4 regions of the Mesorhizobium sp. U510 genome follow, and region 3 is predicted to be linked to each of the others. Evidence: predicted binding sites of a transcription regulator. Region 3 holds the regulator's gene; each other region holds the start of a gene.
The links. Region 3 encodes PhoB, which activates phosphate uptake and scavenging genes when phosphate is short. Its sites were predicted from a motif close to TGTCATNNANCTGTCAT; they were not measured.
Positions count from the first base shown of each region.

Region 1 (4,195 bases), 3.4 Mb from region 3:
CTTTCCCTCCAGCGCATGGGCGACTTCGTCGGAAATGTGGTGCAGGATGCGGTTGCGCAGCGTGAATGGCGAGATAGCTAGCCGCATTTCGGCGGTCGGCTCGGCATAGCCGGTGATGAAATTGAACAGCTGGGCAACGTCGCGGGCGATCGTCGGATCGGTGGTGAAAAAGGACAGGTCGGTGTAGATACGCGCGGTGACCGGATGGTAGTTGCCGGTGCCCAGATGCACGTAGTTGCGCAGCTTGCCGTCCTCGCGCCGCACCACCAGCGACATTTTCGCGTGGGTCTTCAATTCGAGGAATCCGAACACGACCTGCACGCCTGCGCGCTCGAGGTCGCGCGCCCAGCGGATGTTGGCTTCCTCGTCGAAGCGCGCCTTTAGCTCGACCAACGCGGTCACCGACTTGCCGGCTTCGGCCGCGTCGACCAGCGCGCGCACGATCGGGCTGTCGTTGGAGGTTCGGTAAAGGGTCTGCTTGATCGCCACCACTTCGGGATCGGCCATGGCCTGGCGCAGGAACTGCACGACGACGTCGAAGGATTCGTAGGGGTGGTGGACGATGATGTCCTTCTCGCGGATAGCGGCAAAGCAGTCACCGCCATGCTCGCGGATGCGTTCGGGAAAGCGGGGATTGTAGGGCGTGAATTTCAGGTCGTCGCGGGGAACAGCGACGATCTCGGAGATCTGGCTGAGCGCCAGCGGACCGGTCAAGACGCTGATGCGGCTCGACGAGACGCCGAGCTCGCCGGCCACGAAATCGCGCAATTCCCCAGGCATCAGCCTGTCGAACTCGATGCGGATCACCGAGCCACGGCGCCGCCGCTTAAGCGCCGTCTCGAACAGGCGCACCAGATCTTCCGACTCTTCCTCGACCTCGATATCGCTGTCGCGGATGATACGGAATGTGCCGGAGCCCTTGACCTCGTAGCCGGGGAACAGCTTACCGATATAGAGACCGACCGCCTCCTCCAGCGGGATGAAGCGAACATGGTGCTTGCGATCGGGAAGCCGGATGAAGCGCTTCAGCGCCACCGGCAGGCGCAGAAGCGCGCTCATCTCCTCGCCATTCTTGCGGTGGCGCAGCTGCAGCGCCATCGAGAAGCCGAGATTGGGAATGAACGGGAACGGATGCGCCGGGTCGATCGACAGCGGGGTCAGCACCGGAAACACCTGGTCCTGGAAATGCTCTTCCAGCCAGACCTTCTCGTCCTTGGTCAGCGCATCGCGCGTAATGCTCTCGATGCCTTCCTTGTTGAGCAGCACGGTGAGCGCCGAAAGGCTCTTCTGCTGATCTTCCTGCAGCCGCTCGACCTCGCGCAGCAGCTGTTCGAGCTGCTGTTCGGGGGTGCGGCCGTCGGGGCTTTTCAGCGTGATGCCTTCGCGCACCTGGCCGGCGAGGCCGGCGACGCGCACCATGAAGAACTCGTCGAGATTGGCCGCCGAAATCGACAGGAAGCGAACGCGCTCCAGCAGCGGATGGTGGGTGTTCAGCAATTCCTCGAGAACGCGACGATTGAATTGCAGCCAGGAAAACTCACGGTTGACGAAGCGATCCGGGTTGCCGCCCTCTGAACTGGCCACCTCGACATTGACGAATTCGCTCTGCACCGGCTTCAGTTCGTTCATTGTCCCTGCCCACAACCGTTCCCTTGGAGCGCCGCCAGATGGCGATGAACGCTCTAACATGCCTTCGTAAAGCGTTATCAGTCGCGGAATCGCTTGGTATCCGCGGTCACACGCTTAATCGGCTCAACTTATCCTCTGACAGGCTTTTGCGACAGTTTCATTTCATCGATCTTGCAAAGAGACCTGTTATGATCCAGATGCATGCGAGACTGCGTTAAGGAGACGACGATGGCAGGCGGTTCCATTCCCCATTTCCAGAACGATGCCGGCCATCCGGCGATCGACATCGGGGTCAAGGAATTCATGTGCACGGGCGCCAATCCGCCTTTCGACCACCCGCATGTGTTCCTCGACATGGGCGACGACAATGAGAAAGTCTGCCCCTATTGCTCGACGCTCTACCGCTACTCGCCGAAGCTGAAGGCAACGGAAACGCTGCCGGCAGGCTGCCTCTACATCGACCAGGCCGCTTGATTCTTTCCCGACGGACCTGATGGACGACCAGCGCTCTCGGCAAATCGTCATCGCCGGAGCGGGCGTCGCGGGCCTGACCGCGGCACTTGCTTTTGCCAGACGCGGCTATCCCGTGCAGGTGTTCGAGCAAGCGCCGCGCCTGGAAGCCGTAGGCGCCGGCCTCCAACTTTCTCCCAACGCGACACGCATCCTGCGTGACCTCGGCGTGCTCGACCGGCTGCTGCCGGCGACGGTGCGGCCGGAGGCCGTGATGCTCAAGGATGCCAGGACGTTACGCCAATTGGCGCGTGTGCCGTTGGGACAATCGGGTGAAAGCCGCTGGGGCGCTCCCTATCTCGTCGCCCATCGCGCCGACCTGCAGAGTGCGCTGATGGCGTGTGCGGCAGAGATGCCTGATATCCATCTCACGCTCGGGGCGCGCGTCGAAAAAATTGCGACTGGCAGCCGTGGTGTGACGGCGACCGTCGAGATCGGCGGCAATACGGCAGAGGAACAGGGCTCCTTGCTGGTCGGCGCCGATGGCGTCTGGTCGTCGGTGCGCGGGCTTGTCGATGCAAAAAGGATGGCATCGCCAAGAAGCCGTTTTTCGGGAGAGCTGGCCTGGCGCACCACCGTCGCGGCCGACAGCGGCGCCGGGCAAGCCTTTGCCGCGATCGGCGCGGCCGATTGCGTCACGACTTTCCTGCATCCGGGTTTCCATATGGTCGCCTATCCCGTCAGCAAGGGCGACGCCTTCAATCTCGTCGCGTTCACCAAAGGCGAGCGCATCGCCGAGGGCTGGTCCGGCCGTGCCGATACCGGCATCCTCGCCGCCGCCATGCGCGGCACCGCGCCAGGGCTCGTGAAGTTGGTGGAGCAGGCCGGCCCGTGGCTGACCTGGCCGCTGCATACCGTGGAGCAGAAGCAGCCCTGGACAATGCCAGCCGGCATCGCGCTGATCGGCGATGCCGCGCATGCGATGACGCCGTTCGCTGCACAGGGCGCGGCAATGGCGATCGAGGATGCAGCGACGCTCGCCACTCTGGTCACCGACTTTCCCGCCGATCCGCGACAGAGCCTCACCATCTGGGAAAATCTGCGGCGGCCGCGCGTGGAGAGGGTCCTCAAGCGCGGTGCGCTCAACCGGCTTGCCTGGCACGCCCGAGGTCCGGTGGCACTGGCCCGCAATGTGGTGCTGGCGGCACGGCCGGCGGAGAAGCTCGCCGCCGACCTCGACTGGCTTTATGGCTGGGAGGAGCAGAGGGTCGTCAGGCGGTAGGACGTCGACTCTGATCTAGTCGCATGGTTCAAGGGGCGCGCGCCCGATGGTCGCGGTTATCAAAGCGCGATCAATAAGGCATTGCGCGAATATGTGATGAAGCAGGACCGTAAAGCCGATTAGCTAATTATACAGCCGCAACGACCATCCCAGCGACACCGGCAACGGGTTCCACCAGCCGGTCCGCAGGCCGGCGGTGCGCAACGCGGCGGCGGTCCAAGTGTTGCAGCCGACCAGTGCGTTGAAATGACCGTTCGCCTCGTAGAAGCGGTCGAAGCTGGAGTAGGCCGCATTCTCGATGACGATCGGGCCGCCAGGCCCCTGCTGAAAACTGGCTGCGATAAAATCAAGCAAGGCCGTGAACTGATCATCACCAATGTCGAAGCCGGCGACATCGGGATGCGGTTCGACGATAGCGCCGGCGACATCGACATGCATGACCGAGGCGTCGAGGGTCAGCGCCTTCATCACCGGAACGGCCTTGAGCTCGGACCACGTCGGTGTTTCCAGATAGAAGGCGCGGCCGCCCCAGCCGAAGACGATGTAGCGCACCTCGGGCGCATCTGACGGCAGCCCGGCGTCCACCAGGAAGTGGAAGCGCTTGCGTACGGCGTCGTCCACTGGAATGGCGATATCGGTATGGATCGGGTTCTCCAGCACCAGTATATGCCGCGTGCCCTCGCCCGCCGACGCCGCCGGCCAGAGCGGGCGCGGCACCAGCGTGCCGAGGGTCGCCGCAAGCACGATCGCGGCCAGCACCATGGAGAGGAAACGCAGGACTTTTCTCATCGATGACGCCCCCGCCGCCAATCGCATCACCCGTTCCACAAGCAA
Region 1 covers NZ_CP180532.1:3,798,726-3,802,920, reverse strand. Annotated here, with positions in the region: gene ACLGL5_RS19880 (RNA degradosome polyphosphate kinase) at 1-1,629, opposite strand, end outside; gene ACLGL5_RS19875 (zinc-finger domain-containing protein) at 1,858-2,103, shown strand; gene ACLGL5_RS19870 (FAD-dependent monooxygenase) at 2,123-3,361, shown strand; partial or broken gene ACLGL5_RS19865 (hypothetical protein) at 3,377-3,484, shown strand; gene ACLGL5_RS19860 (TIGR02117 family protein) at 3,485-4,150, opposite strand.
Region 1: a site for PhoB is predicted at 1,778-1,794, ahead of ACLGL5_RS19880 (RNA degradosome polyphosphate kinase). Genes of this name have one in related genera too.

Region 2 (4,195 bases), 310 kb from region 3:
GTCGACCTTGGCGGGGTTCTCACGGGCCTCATGTTCGGCGCGCATGCGGCGCACGAGGTCCAGCTCGGCCTGGAAGTCGACATAGTGCGGCAGCTTCAGATGCTCGACGAAGCCGGTCGCCTGGACATTGTCGGAATGCGAGATGACGAATTCCTCGTCCTGGGCGGCGGCGATGATGTCCTCGCCAAGCTCGGAGGCGCGCAGCGCGCGGTCGCAGAGCGCCATGGCCATCGCCTTGCGCTCGCTCTGGCCAAAGACCAGGCCGTAGCCGCGGGTGAACTGCGGCGGCGCCTTGGCCGAGCCCTTGAACTGGTTGACCATCTGGCATTCGGTGACCCGCACCGTGCCGAGCGGGGCTGCGAAGGGCAGTTCGGGAACATCCAGTTCCAGCTCAACCTCGCCGATGCGGATTTCTCCGACGAAGGGATGGTTGCGGGCATAGCCGCGCTGGGTGGAATAGCCGAGCGCAAGCAGGAAACCCTCGTCGCCGCGCGACAGCGCCTGCAGGCGGATGTCGCGCGCCATCGGGAATTCCAGCGGCTCGCGGGTGATGTCGCCGGACACATGGTCCTGCGGCATCTCGCCATCCGGTTCGATCAAGCCTTCGCGGGCAAGAATCGCCGATACGCGCGGCATGGCTTGGGCTTCCGTCTCGCGCTGCAAGGGTTCCGCGACATCGGCGCCGGCGGCAAGTTCGGGATCGAGCAGCCGGTGCGTGTAGTCGAAGGTCGGGCCGAGCAACTGGCCGCCAGGCAGGTCCTTGTAGGTTGCCGAGACGCGCCGCTCGACCAGCATGGCGCCGGTGTCGATCGGCCTGCTGTAGCCGAAGCGCGGCAGCGTCGTGCGATAGGCGCGCACCAGGAAGATCGCCTCGATCATGTCGCCGCGCGCCTGGACGATGGCGAGTGCGGCGAGCTCCCGGTCGTAGAGCGAGCCTTCGCTCATCACCCGGTCGACGCCGAGCGCCAGTTGCTCGACGATCTGGTCGAGGCGCAGGGCCGGCACCGAACGGTCGCCGCGCCGGCGATCGGCGAGCAGGCTGTGGGCGTTACGAATAGCGGCTTCGCCGCCTTTTACCGCGACATACATCCTATGCCTCCATCGTCTTGATGCGCGTGGTGCGCGGCAGGCAGGCTATGCCTTCAGCGGTGGCGAGGATGATGTCGACGCCGCGCGGAAAGCGCTGGATATTCTGCTTCCACTGCTCGATGAAATGACGCGGCATCTGCGCCGGCGCGATCGTGGCGCTGGTTTCGATGCCAGGCCCTTCCAGCAGCAACGGAGTGCCTGAGGTGAGGTCGCTGACCTGCAGGATCAGGGTGGTCGACCGGTCGGGATAGTCCTGCGTTCCCTGCGCAAAGCCGTCGAGCGCCATCATCTCGGCCGGCGTGGCGACAAAGGCGAAATGCGCGTCGGCAGGCGTGTTGGCCAGCGGCGCGCCGGTGTGGAAACCAAGCCAGGAACCGATCGCGGCGGAGACGTGCAAGGCGGGGTCGAGCCAGAGCGGCGTGTCGTTGTCGCATAGCGCCAGTGCCACGGCGCCGGCGGTTGCCGAGAGCGGCGCCGGCGGGCGGGCCAGGGCCGGCAAAGGCTGCACGCTGCCCGGCCGTGCCATCGCGTCCATGACCGCGCGAAACACCGTCTGGGCGTTGAACACCGGATCGGCAAAGCCGCCCTCGATCGATTGCGCTGCGATATCCATCAGTCTTCTCCGCGAACCATGGTGAAGAAATCCACCTTCGTTGCCGCCGTCTCGGCACGGCGTTTTTCCTGGGCAGTGGCGAGCGCCGACCTCAAAGGCCCGATCAGCCTGGTCTCGACCTCGGTCCGGCGGGCAGGGTCCTGCCAGAGCGCGTCGGCGATCGCCGCGAGCTTCGCCTTCTGCTTGTCGCGGCCAAGCGCGTAGCAATGGCCGACCTGTCCGGACGGTAGCCTGACGGTGGCGCGGGTGACGGTCGCCTCGCCGACATTAAACGGCGCGCCGCCGCCGCCGATGCGGCCGCGCAGCGTCACCAGCCCGGTCTCGGGGCCGCGCAGCAGCTCGGCCTGCGAAGGCAGGCCAGCTTTGTTCCAGAACCGGACGATGTCGTCGCCACTCGATTGCGCCAGCGTCGCCATGGCGGCCTTGCGCTCGGCCTGGTCGCGGGCTTCCTGTCCTCGCATCGGCAGTATTCCTCTTTGCTAAATTTGTCTATTGATATAGACAACTATACAAATTATACATATTACCTAACGCGAGTCCATGACGGGTGGATGACAGGGGATAGATGGCCGGGGGCAATTCATGATCGGGCGACAGGAAGCCGACAGTATCGAGCGGCGCAGCGGAGTCTCGCTGTGGCGGCAGATCGCCGACAGGATCCTGCAGGCGATCGCCACCGGCGATTTCGCCGAGAATGCCGCGCTGCCGCCGGAGGTGACGCTCGCCGAGCGTTATGGCGTCAACCGTCACACGGTGCGCAGCGCCATATCCGCACTTGTGCAGGAAGGAGTGCTGCGGGCAGAGCAGGGGCGTGGCACCTTCGTGCTGTCGCGCAAGCGGCTGTCCTATCCGATCGGCGCGCGCACACGCTTTTCAACAGGCCTGCAGGGGCAGACCTCGGAACGCCACATCGTGCTGCTTTCCTCATCGGTCGAGCCGGCCAGTCAGCGTGTCGCCGAGGGTCTTGGACTGGCCAGGGCGACCGAGGTGATCAGATTGGAGACACGCGGTGAAGCCGATGGACGGCCTGTGTCGCGCGCTGCCGGCTGGTTCGATGCCAGGCGCTTTGCCGGCATCGACAAGGCGATGGCAGAGACTGGCTCGATCACCGCATCGCTGGCCCGCTTCGGCATAGACGATTATCTCAGGCAGTCGACCGTGCTGTCGGCGCGCCATGCCGATGCGGCCGATCTCGCCGACCTCGACCTTCAGCCAGGCGCCATCGTGCTGGTCACGGTGGCCGTCAACATCACGCCGGACGGCCGACCGATCCAGTTTTCGGAGTTGCGCTTTCCGGCGGAACGGGTGGAACTGAAGCTGTCGGCGCTGTGAGCCGGATTCTGCCGACTATGCGACCTCGATCACCGCTTTGATCAGGCCGGATTTCTCGTGCGCCCAGCGGGCGAGATCGCCCGGCGTATCGGCAAGCGTGGTGCGGTGGGTGACGAGCTTGGCCAGGGGCACGGCGCCGTTGCGGATCGAGGCCGCGACATGATCGAAATCGGCACGCAAGGCATTGCGGCTGCCGACCAGCGTCATTTCGCGTTTGTGGAATTCCGGATCGGAGAAGACGATGTCGTCCTTGACGACGCTGACGAGCACCAGTGTGCCGCCATGCGCGACATGGGCGAAGGCCGACTGCACCGACCGGGTGTTGCCGGTGGCGTCGAAGACCACGTCGAAGCCTTCGCCTGATGTCGCTTCCTTGACCAGGTCCGGCACCGCTCCGCGCGAGCCGTCGAGGATACTGAAACCAAGTTCGTTTTCGGCGAAAGCGAGGCGTTCACTGCTCATGTCGAGCAGTGTCACGTCGAGCCCGGCGATGCGGGCGAAGATGGCGTTGCCGAGCCCGATCGGGCCGGCGCCGATGACCAGCGCGCGGGCGCCGGGATCGGCGCGGGCGCGACGTACGGCGTGCGCGCCGATGGCCAGGAATTCGACGGCGGCTGCGTCGGCCAGCGACAGGCCATTGGCCGGATAGAGATTCTGCGCCGGGACAAGAATGCGTTCGCACATCGCGCCGTCGCGATGGACGCCGAGCACCTCGATCTTGACGCAGCAATTCGGCTTGCCATGCCGGCAGGCGATGCACTTGCCGCAGGAGAGGTAGGGGTTGATGACGACCGGTTCGCCAATGGCAAGGTCGACGCCCTCGCCAGTCTCGATGACGGTGCCGGAGACTTCATGGCCCATGATGCGGGGGTAGGCGAGGAACGGGTGCTTGCCCTCGAAAATGTGGTAGTCAGTGCCGCAGATGCCGACATGGCTGACCGCGACCAGTGCCCAGCCGGCAGGGGGGGCACCGGGCGCGGGGCGATCTTCCAGGACGAGCTCCCCGGGCGAGCGGCAGATAACGGCTTTCATGTTTCAGTCCAGTTGGGTTTCCGACCCGTCTTCATGCCGGGCCGGAGATCGATTTCAGCAGTGGTCACTTGCCGCCGCGGCGGCGCAGACCGTCGAAATAGACGATGACGATGATCAGCACGCCGGTGA
Region 2 covers NZ_CP180532.1:6,916,165-6,920,359, reverse strand. Annotated here, with positions in the region: gene ACLGL5_RS35555 (carbon-phosphorus lyase complex subunit) at 1-1,089, opposite strand, end outside; gene phnH (phosphonate C-P lyase system protein PhnH) at 1,091-1,702, opposite strand; gene phnG (phosphonate C-P lyase system protein PhnG) at 1,702-2,163, opposite strand; gene phnF (phosphonate metabolism transcriptional regulator PhnF) at 2,285-3,034, shown strand; gene ACLGL5_RS35535 (zinc-binding alcohol dehydrogenase family protein) at 3,050-4,066, opposite strand; gene ACLGL5_RS35530 (ABC transporter permease) at 4,131-4,195, opposite strand, start outside.
Region 2: a site for PhoB is predicted at 2,243-2,259, ahead of phnF (phosphonate metabolism transcriptional regulator PhnF). Genes of this name have one in related genera too.

Region 3 (4,195 bases):
TGGCCTGCAAGCGGCCGACTTCCTTGTTGTCGAAGGTCAGGTAGAAGACGTCCTTGTTCTCGATCAGCCGGTCATAGCCGACGACCGGAATGCCTTCGTCCAGCGCCTTCTGCACGGCCGGGCCGATGGCCGAGGCATCCTGGGCCAGGATGATCAGCGAATTGGCGCCCTGCGAGATCAGGCTCTCGACATCGGTAAGCTGCTTGCCGGGATTGGATTGCGCATCGGCGGAAATATACTTGTCGCCGGCGGCCTCGATCGCCTTCTTCATGGCGGCCTCGTCGGTCTTCCAGCGCTCTTCCTGGAAGTTGGACCACGAAACGCCGATGACCTTGTCCTTCGCCTGCGCGACCGACGCAAGCGTCAGCGACATGGCGACACCCGCCAGGATGGCGGCTGTGAATCTCTTCATGATATTCCTCCCTGCGCCGCGTATGGCGCGACCAACTGGCCCTAAGGCCGGCACAGAGGCCCTATTTTTTCGAGCCTCGAAAAAACACTGATCCAACACCGGAACGCTGTCAACAACGATTCTGATGGATTTTGATGTCCCTCTGAATTTTTTTCGAGCTTCGCAATAAATAAATGACAGCACAGGCCGCTTCTGCCAGTATTTGACCGTATCGCCGGCAGCGTTCGAGGGAGGACCGGAAGAACCGCGGCGACCGGGAGGATGTGAAAAAACATGTCGGTCGGAATCCGCCACGACGATCTGCGCCGGCGCAACCGCGCCATGGTGATCGCGGCCGTGCGCCGGGCCGGCCGGCCCTCGCGCACCGAGATCGCAGCGACCACCGGCCTCAGCCATTCGACCATATCGGCGATTTCCTCCGACCTGATCGGTGAAGGCATCCTGGCCGAGGGCAAGCCGAGCGAGGCCGGCGCGCTGAAACGCGGCAGGCCGCAGGTCGGCCTCGGCCTCAATCCGGAGGCCGCGGCTGTGATGACCGTGGTGCTGTCGCTGAATTTCCTGTCGGTCGCAGTCATCGACTATGCCGGCCAGGTGATATCGGAGGAACAGCGCCGGCTGGACACGCTGACCATGTCGCGCGAGGCGCTGATCGGCGAGTGCGTGGCCATAGTGCGGCGGCGCCTCGAGGATCCCGACATCGACGTACGCAGCGTCGCCCGCATCGCGCTGGCGATCCAGGGCATCACCGACACCGAGGCCCGGGCGATGCTGTGGTCGCCGATCACACCGCAGACCGACATCGCCTTCGCAGACATACTCGAAGCAGAGTTCGGTATCCCCGCCACCATGGAAAACGACTGCAACATGATGGCGGTGGCGCTGCGCTGGCGCGATCCCGAGCGCTACCGCGACGACTTCATCGCCATCCTGCTTTCGCACGGCATCGGCATGGGGCTGGTGCTGAAGGGCGAGCTGTTCACTGGCACCCATTCCTCAGGCGGCGAATTCGGCCACATGATCCACCGGCCGGGCGGCGCGCTCTGCCGCTGCGGGCGGCGCGGCTGTGTCGAGGCCTATGCCGGCAATTACGCCATCTGGCGCAACGCCAGGCAGCTCAGCGAGGACACCGAGCCGGTGGCCGATGTCAGCGACGCGCAGATGCGGGCGCTGGCCGCGACGGCACGGGAACGGGACGGGCCCGAGCGCGAAGCCTACCGCAAGGCCGGGGAGGCACTCGGCTACGGCCTCGGCAGCCTGTTTGCGCTGATCGATCCCGCGCCCGTCGCCATGGTCGGCGTCAGCGCCGCTGCCTTCGACCTGATCGAGCCGGCATTGCGCGAGGCCATCGCCCAGACCGCCGGCGGCCAGCACTCGAAATCGATCTCCTTCGACACCGAGCCGAACGAACTGCCGCTGATCCGCGAAGGCTGTGCCATGCGCGCGCTGACCTTCGTCGACCAGGAGATTTTCGCGCCCGGCGTGCAAACGAAAGCAGGCCCTGCCGCGAAGAAAAACGTCGCCTGAGTCAGTTCGTGCTCAATCCTCGCGGATCGCGTAGCCCGCCCCACGGATGGTGCGGATGACATCCGGCATGCGGCCATTGTTGACCGCCTTGCGCAACCGGCCGACATGCACGTCCACGGTGCGCTCGTCGATGTAGATCGTCTCGCCCCAGACATTGTCGAGCAGTTGGCTGCGCGAGAACACGCGCCCGGGGTGCCGCATCATGAATTCGAGCAGGCGGAATTCGGTCGGCCCGAGCCGGATCTCGCTCTTCTTGCGGTAGACCCGGTGCGATTCACGGTCGAGCACGATATCGCCGACCTTGAGCACGCTGGACAGCACTTCCGGCTTGGCGCGGCGCAGCAGCGCCTTGACGCGGGCCATGAATTCCGGCGTCGAGAACGGCTTGACCAGATAGTCGTCGGCGCCGGTGGAGAGCCCACGTACACGGTCGCTTTCCTCGCCCCGGGCGGTCAGCATGATGATCGGCAGCCGCTCGGTCTCGGGCCGCATTCGCAGGCGCCGGCAGAGTTCGATGCCGGACACCGCCGGCACCATCCAGTCGAGCACAAGGAGGTCGGGCACGTTCTCCTGCAGGCGGATTTCGGCTTCGTCGCCGCGGGTCACCACCTCGACCTGGTAACCCTCCGATTCCAGATTGTAGCGGAGGAGCACGCCGAGCGGCTCCTCGTCCTCCACCACCATGATGCGTGGTGCGATCATCGATTGATTACCCCTGCGCTCAGGCCGCCGGCGCCGACATCGCCGTCTCGTCCTGTTTTGGACGATTGGCGGGCAGTTGCGTGCCGGTCAGGACATAGTACGCATTCTCGGCGATGTTGGTCACATGGTCGCCGATGCGTTCGAGATTCTTGGCGCAAAACAACAGATGCGTGCAAGCCGTGATGTTGCGCGGGTCTTCCATCATATAGGTCAGCAATTCGCGGAAGACGGAGGTGTATTTGACGTCGATGCGCTCGTCGTCGGCGCGCAGCTTCGCCAGTGCCGCGGCATCGCGCGCCGCATACTCCTCGATCACACCCTGCACCTGGATCAACACCAGCTGCGCCATGGCGTCGATGGAATGCGACAGGTCGCGCGGCGTGGCGCTGAGGCCGACAGTGCCGACGCGCTTGGCGATGTTCTTGGCAAGGTCGCCGATGCGTTCGAGGTCGCCGGCCATGCGGATCGAGCCGACGACATGGCGCAGGTCGTCGGCCATCGGCTGGCGCTTGGCGATCAGCGTGATGGCGCGGTCGTCGAGTTCGCGCTGGCGCGCATCCATGATGGCGTCGTCGGAGACGACGCGCTGAGCGAGAGCATTGTCGGAGTTCAGCAGTGCCTTGGTGGCGCCGCCGACCATCGAGCCGGCGAGATCGCCCATGTCGCTGATCAGCCTGCTGATCTGTCCGAGATCCTCGTCGAAGGCTGCGACTGTGTGTTCGGCCATGATCCTGGTCCTCGTATGCGTGCGATCAGCCGAAGCGGCCGGTGATGTAGTCTTGCGTGCGCTTCTCGCGAGGCGACGTGAAGATCTTCTCGGTGCGGTCGAACTCGACCAGTTCGCCCAGATACATGAAGGCGGTCTGCTTCGAGACGCGCGCCGCCTGCTGCATGTTGTGGGTGACGATGACGATCGTGTAGTCGGCCTGCAACTCGTCGATCAGCTCCTCGATCTTGGCGGTCGACAGCGGGTCAAGCGCCGAGGCCGGCTCGTCGAGCAGGATCACCTCCGGCTTCACCGCCACGGTGCGGGCGATGCACAGCCGCTGCTGCTGGCCGCCCGACAGGCTGAGGCCGCTGGCATTGAGCTTGTCCTTGACCTCGGTCCACAGCGCCGCGCGCTTGAGCGCCTGCTCGACACGGCCGTCCATCTCGGCCTTGCTGATCTTCTCGTAGAGCCTGACGCCGAAAGCGATGTTCTCGTAGATCGACATCGGGAACGGCGTCGGCTTCTGGAACACCATGCCGATCTTGGTGCGCAGCAGGTTGAGATCCTGCGAACGGTCGAGGATGTTCTGGCCGTCGAGCAGCACCTGGCCCTCGGCGGTCTGCTTGGGATAAAGCTCGTAGATGCGGTTGAAGACGCGCAGCAGCGTCGACTTTCCGCAACCCGACGGGCCGATGAAGGCGGTGACGCTGCGCTCGGGCAGCGACAGCGTGATATCCTTCAGCGCCTTCGACTGGCCGTAGTAGAAGTTGAGGTTCTTGACCTCGATCTTGGCCTTGGTCACCGCCTCGGCGGCGATCGTCATGTCTGGAGACAACATCTGGCTCATT
Region 3 covers NZ_CP180532.1:243,525-247,719, forward strand. Annotated here, with positions in the region: gene xylF (D-xylose ABC transporter substrate-binding protein) at 1-412, opposite strand, end outside; gene ACLGL5_RS02990 (ROK family protein) at 686-1,936, shown strand; gene phoB (phosphate regulon transcriptional regulator PhoB) at 1,949-2,638, opposite strand; gene phoU (phosphate signaling complex protein PhoU) at 2,658-3,365, opposite strand; gene pstB (phosphate ABC transporter ATP-binding protein PstB) at 3,391-4,194, opposite strand; gene pstA (phosphate ABC transporter permease PstA) at 4,191-4,195, opposite strand, start outside.

Region 4 (4,195 bases), 370 kb from region 3:
ATTGATCACCGCCCAGGTCCGGCCAAAGGCTCAATGGTCGCTTACCCCTTGATTTTTGGCTGCCAAACCTCGATATCGGGCACAAAATCCATACCATTCGAGATTGACGGGAAACGGCGATGAGCGACCAGGCAAAAGACGAACGCGCGCCCAGTGAAGCCGAGGCGGTCGAGGCCAATGCCGAGCGCACGGAAGGCAGCATTGACGGCGACTACGAAGCGCTTGTGCGACTGCTGAAGGAAAATGAAGAGCTGAAGGACCGCGCGCTGCGCGTCGCGGCCGAGATGGAGAACCTGCGCCGCCGCACCGCGCGCGACGTGCATGACGCGCGTACCTATGCGGTTGCGAATTTCGCCCGCGACATGCTGTCGGTGTCGGACAATCTGCGCCGCGCGCTGGACGCCATTCCGGCGGAGGCCAAGGCCTCGGGCGACGCCGGCTTCAAGGCGCTGATCGAAGGCGTCGACCTGACCGAGCGCGCCATGCTGTCGGCGCTGGAACGGCATGGGGTCAAGAAGCTCGCGCCGGAAGGCGAGAAGTTCGATCCCAATTTCCATCAGGCCATGTTCGAAGTGCCCAATCCCGATGTCCCGGCCAACACCGTGGTCCAGGTCGTCCAGCCGGGCTATTCGATCGGCGAGCGCGTGCTGCGTCCGGCCATGGTCGGCGTCGCCAAGGGCGGCCCGAAGATTGCCGCCGAGGCGCCGGTCGAGCCGGGGCCGGTGAATGAGCAGGCGGAGAAGGATGCGTAGCTAGGGGTTAGGCAGTAGGGCAGTAGGGCAGTAGGGCAGTAGGGAATAAGGCAGCCGTATCAATCGTGCGGCTTCGTGCTATTCATGCGCAGTCCCTAATCCCTACTGCCTACTCCCTTACCGCCATGAATCCCATCGCCCTTCTCGATTATGCCGGCGTCGCCGTCTTTGCGGCGACCGGGGCGTTGGCTGCTTCGCGAAAGCAACTCGACATTATCGGTTTCCTGTTCCTGGCCAGCGTCACCGGCATCGGCGGCGGCACGTTTCGCGACCTCATCCTCAATGTGCCGGTCTTCTGGGTGGGAAACCGCGACTATGTGCTGATCTGCGCCGTGGTGGCGGTCCTGGTCTTCTTCACCGCGCATCGCGTCGAATCCCGCTACAAGCTGTTGCTGTGGCTCGACGCCATCGGGCTGGCCGCCTTTTCGGTGATGGGCGCGGCCAAGGGGCTGGCCATCACCGGTTCGCCGGTGGTTTCGATCATCACCGGCATGCTGACCGCGACCTTCGGCGGCATATTGCGCGATCTGCTTGCCGGCGAACCATCGGTGCTGCTGAGGCCGGAGATCTACGTCACGGCCGCTCTGGCGGGCGCCGCCATCTTCACATTGGGTGACGTCGCCGGATTGCCGCAGATCGTCTCGGGGTTGGCCGGCTTCGTCGTGGCGCTCGCCGTACGCGGCGGCGCGCTGCGTTTCGGCTGGTCGTTTCCGTCGTACAGGAGCCGGCCGGGAAGGCGGCCGGAGGATATTCCGTAAGGAGGGGGATAGGGAATAGTCAGTAGTGAGTGGTCAGCGAAGCGTGTATCGTAGCGTCTTGCCTACTGCCCTTACGCCGCAAAGCGTTGCGCTTCCCCGCCATAGTAGTTGACGTAGCGGGCGCCGATCTCCTTGACCGGCATCACCACGAAGACGTCGACGGTCGAGAATTCGCGGTCGATGACGCAGCCGTCGCCGATGCGGGCGCCGACCCTCAGATAGCCCTTCACCAGAGGCGGCATCGCCGCGATCGCCGCCTTGGTGTTGACCGCCTCGATCGGCATCAGGTCCATGGAGCAATAGCGCCCGGACACCGCGCGCACATCCCAGGCCGAATTCGTGCGGCAGTGATGGGCGAGATAGGTGAGCGCCTCGGCATGCGCCGCCGGCACAGTGCCGTGGAAGGAAGCGCAGCCGGTCATCACGCCGATTTCGTAGTGATTGATGTAGGCCCAGATGCCTTGCCACAGCGCCTCGATGGTGCGCTTCGAGCGGTATTCCGGCAGAACGCAGGATCGGCCGAGCTCGAGGAAACGCTGGCCGGGATGGCGGGCGATGAGCTTGGTCAGCTCGAATTCGCCTTCGGAATAGAAGCCCCCGGCGGCGGCCGCGATTTCTTGCCGCAGCAGCCGGTAAGTGCCGACGATGCGGCGGTGTTCGGGGCCGGAAATCGAATTGTCGAAGACGAGCAGATGATCGCAGAGCGGATCGAACCGGTCGGCGTCGCGGCGGTCCTGCACCTGGAACAGGTCCTTGCGGGCGCCAAGCTCGTCGTAGAATACGCGGTAGCGCACTTCCTGCGCGGCCGCGATCTCGGCCTCGTTGCGGGCGAGCCGCACTTCGAGATTGCCGATACGGCCGAGTGCCGCGCCCTTTATGACGGAATCGACATTACGCCCGGCGAGCAAGGCGCTGCTGGCGTTCGGCCGAGTGTCACATTCCGGCATAACTGTATGCACGAGTGATTCTCCTTCGAGCCATCCCTCTTGGCACGGGGATACGGTGTAGGTGCAACAGGATTGTGACAGTACCGTGATAAGGCGTCGCGGGCAATACTTCGTCGGCTGGCGAAAACGGTCAACCGGCTACGTTAGGGGAGGAGAGGCGAGGTGCGTCTCGCGTGCACGGATCAAGTCGCCGCGCCTCAAACCCTTGTTTTCATGCATGTCGCCCTCGGGAAATCGGGGCCACTTTGGGTTGGCATGCATCAGCCGCGGCTGGAAAAAAGCAGATCAAGCAGCAACCTGGCCCTCGACGGCGTTGACAAGCGCATCCGGGTCGAGCGGCTTGGTGACGAAGCCGCTGGCGCCGTGGGCAAGCACCGCATGGCGGGTCTTTTCCTGGCTGTCGGCCGACAGCACCATAATCGGCACGGGCGGCGCCGATGTCTCTTCCTCATGGCGGCGGATCGCGGCAATGGCGTCCAGCCCGTCCATGACCGGCATATGCAGGTCCATCAGCACCACGTCGAAGCGGTGCTTGTGTCCGGCGCTGGTGACGGCCTCGACCGCGGCCTTGCCATTGCCGACTACCTTGACGCGGTGTCCCGCCTTCAACAGCGTGGCGCGGGCCAGCATGGCATTGATGTCGTTGTCCTCGGCGATCAGCACGGACAAGCCCAACTGGCGGTCGCTTGAAGCGCGCAGCGCCGGGGTGCGGCGCTTTTCCGGCTGCGGCTGGGCAAGAGCCGGCGCATGGCTGGTCAAAAGAACACGCAAAAGTGTTCCACCGCGCACCGGCCGGGCCAGGAAGGTCGCGTAGCCGCTGGCGCGGAACTCGCCAAGCATGCCTCGGTCGGTCGGCGCGATCAGCGTGATGGCTTCGCAATCGGAAAAGCCGCCTTGGCGCAACCGCTTGAGCACTCTCCCATCGCTCTCCTCCATGGCCGCGTCGACGAGAAGCACGTCGCAGCCCTCGGCCAGGGGCACGGCCTGAGCCACGGTCGTGGCGATACCGGCCGTGCCGCCATTGGCGCGGATGGTGCGGGCGATGGCGTCGGCCTCGACGGCGTTTCTGGACAGGATCACCGCGCGCCTGCCGGCAAGCACGTTCTGCCGGCCCTGAGGCGCCTCGGTGGCCTCCGTCGCCGGGATTTCGAAGACGAAGTCCGACCCTTGGCCAAGCCGGCTGGAGACCGAAATCGTGCCGCCCATGGCAGTCACCAGCCGCTTGGAGATAGCAAGTCCGAGCCCCGCTCCGCCATGTGCGCGTGTCGAGGTGCCGTCGGCCTGTTCGAACTCCTCGAAGATACGCTCCATGTCCTCTTCGCGCAGGCCGGGACCGGTGTCGGTGATGGTGAAGCAGATGCGGTCGCTGGTCTCGGTGCGGGCGCGCGCGATGCTGACCAGCACGCCGCCGCCGTCGGTGAACTTGATGGCGTTGCCGATCAGATTGAGCAGCACCTGCCTGACCCGGCCTGGATCGGCTGTGATCAATTGCGGTACATCCGGTTCGACGTGGCAGCCGAGCCCAATACCCTTCGCGAAGGCGCGCGCGGCGAGCAATTCGATAATGTTGTCGGCGATCTCGCGCACCGACATGGGCTGCGGTTCCGGATCGAAGCGACCGGCCTCGATCTTGGAATAGTCGAGCAGGTCCTCGATTAGGGCGAGCAGGGCGCTGGCCGAGGTCGAGATGGCGCCGACATAGGTCTGCTGTTCCGGCGACAGGCTGGTATCGGCGAGC
Region 4 covers NZ_CP180532.1:6,852,624-6,856,818, reverse strand. Annotated here, with positions in the region: gene grpE (nucleotide exchange factor GrpE) at 120-752, shown strand; gene ACLGL5_RS35275 (trimeric intracellular cation channel family protein) at 878-1,510, shown strand; gene olsB (l-ornithine N(alpha)-acyltransferase) at 1,582-2,457, opposite strand; gene ACLGL5_RS35265 (ATP-binding protein) at 2,743-4,195, opposite strand, start outside.
Region 4: a site for PhoB is predicted at 2,521-2,537, ahead of olsB (l-ornithine N(alpha)-acyltransferase). Genes of this name have one in related genera too.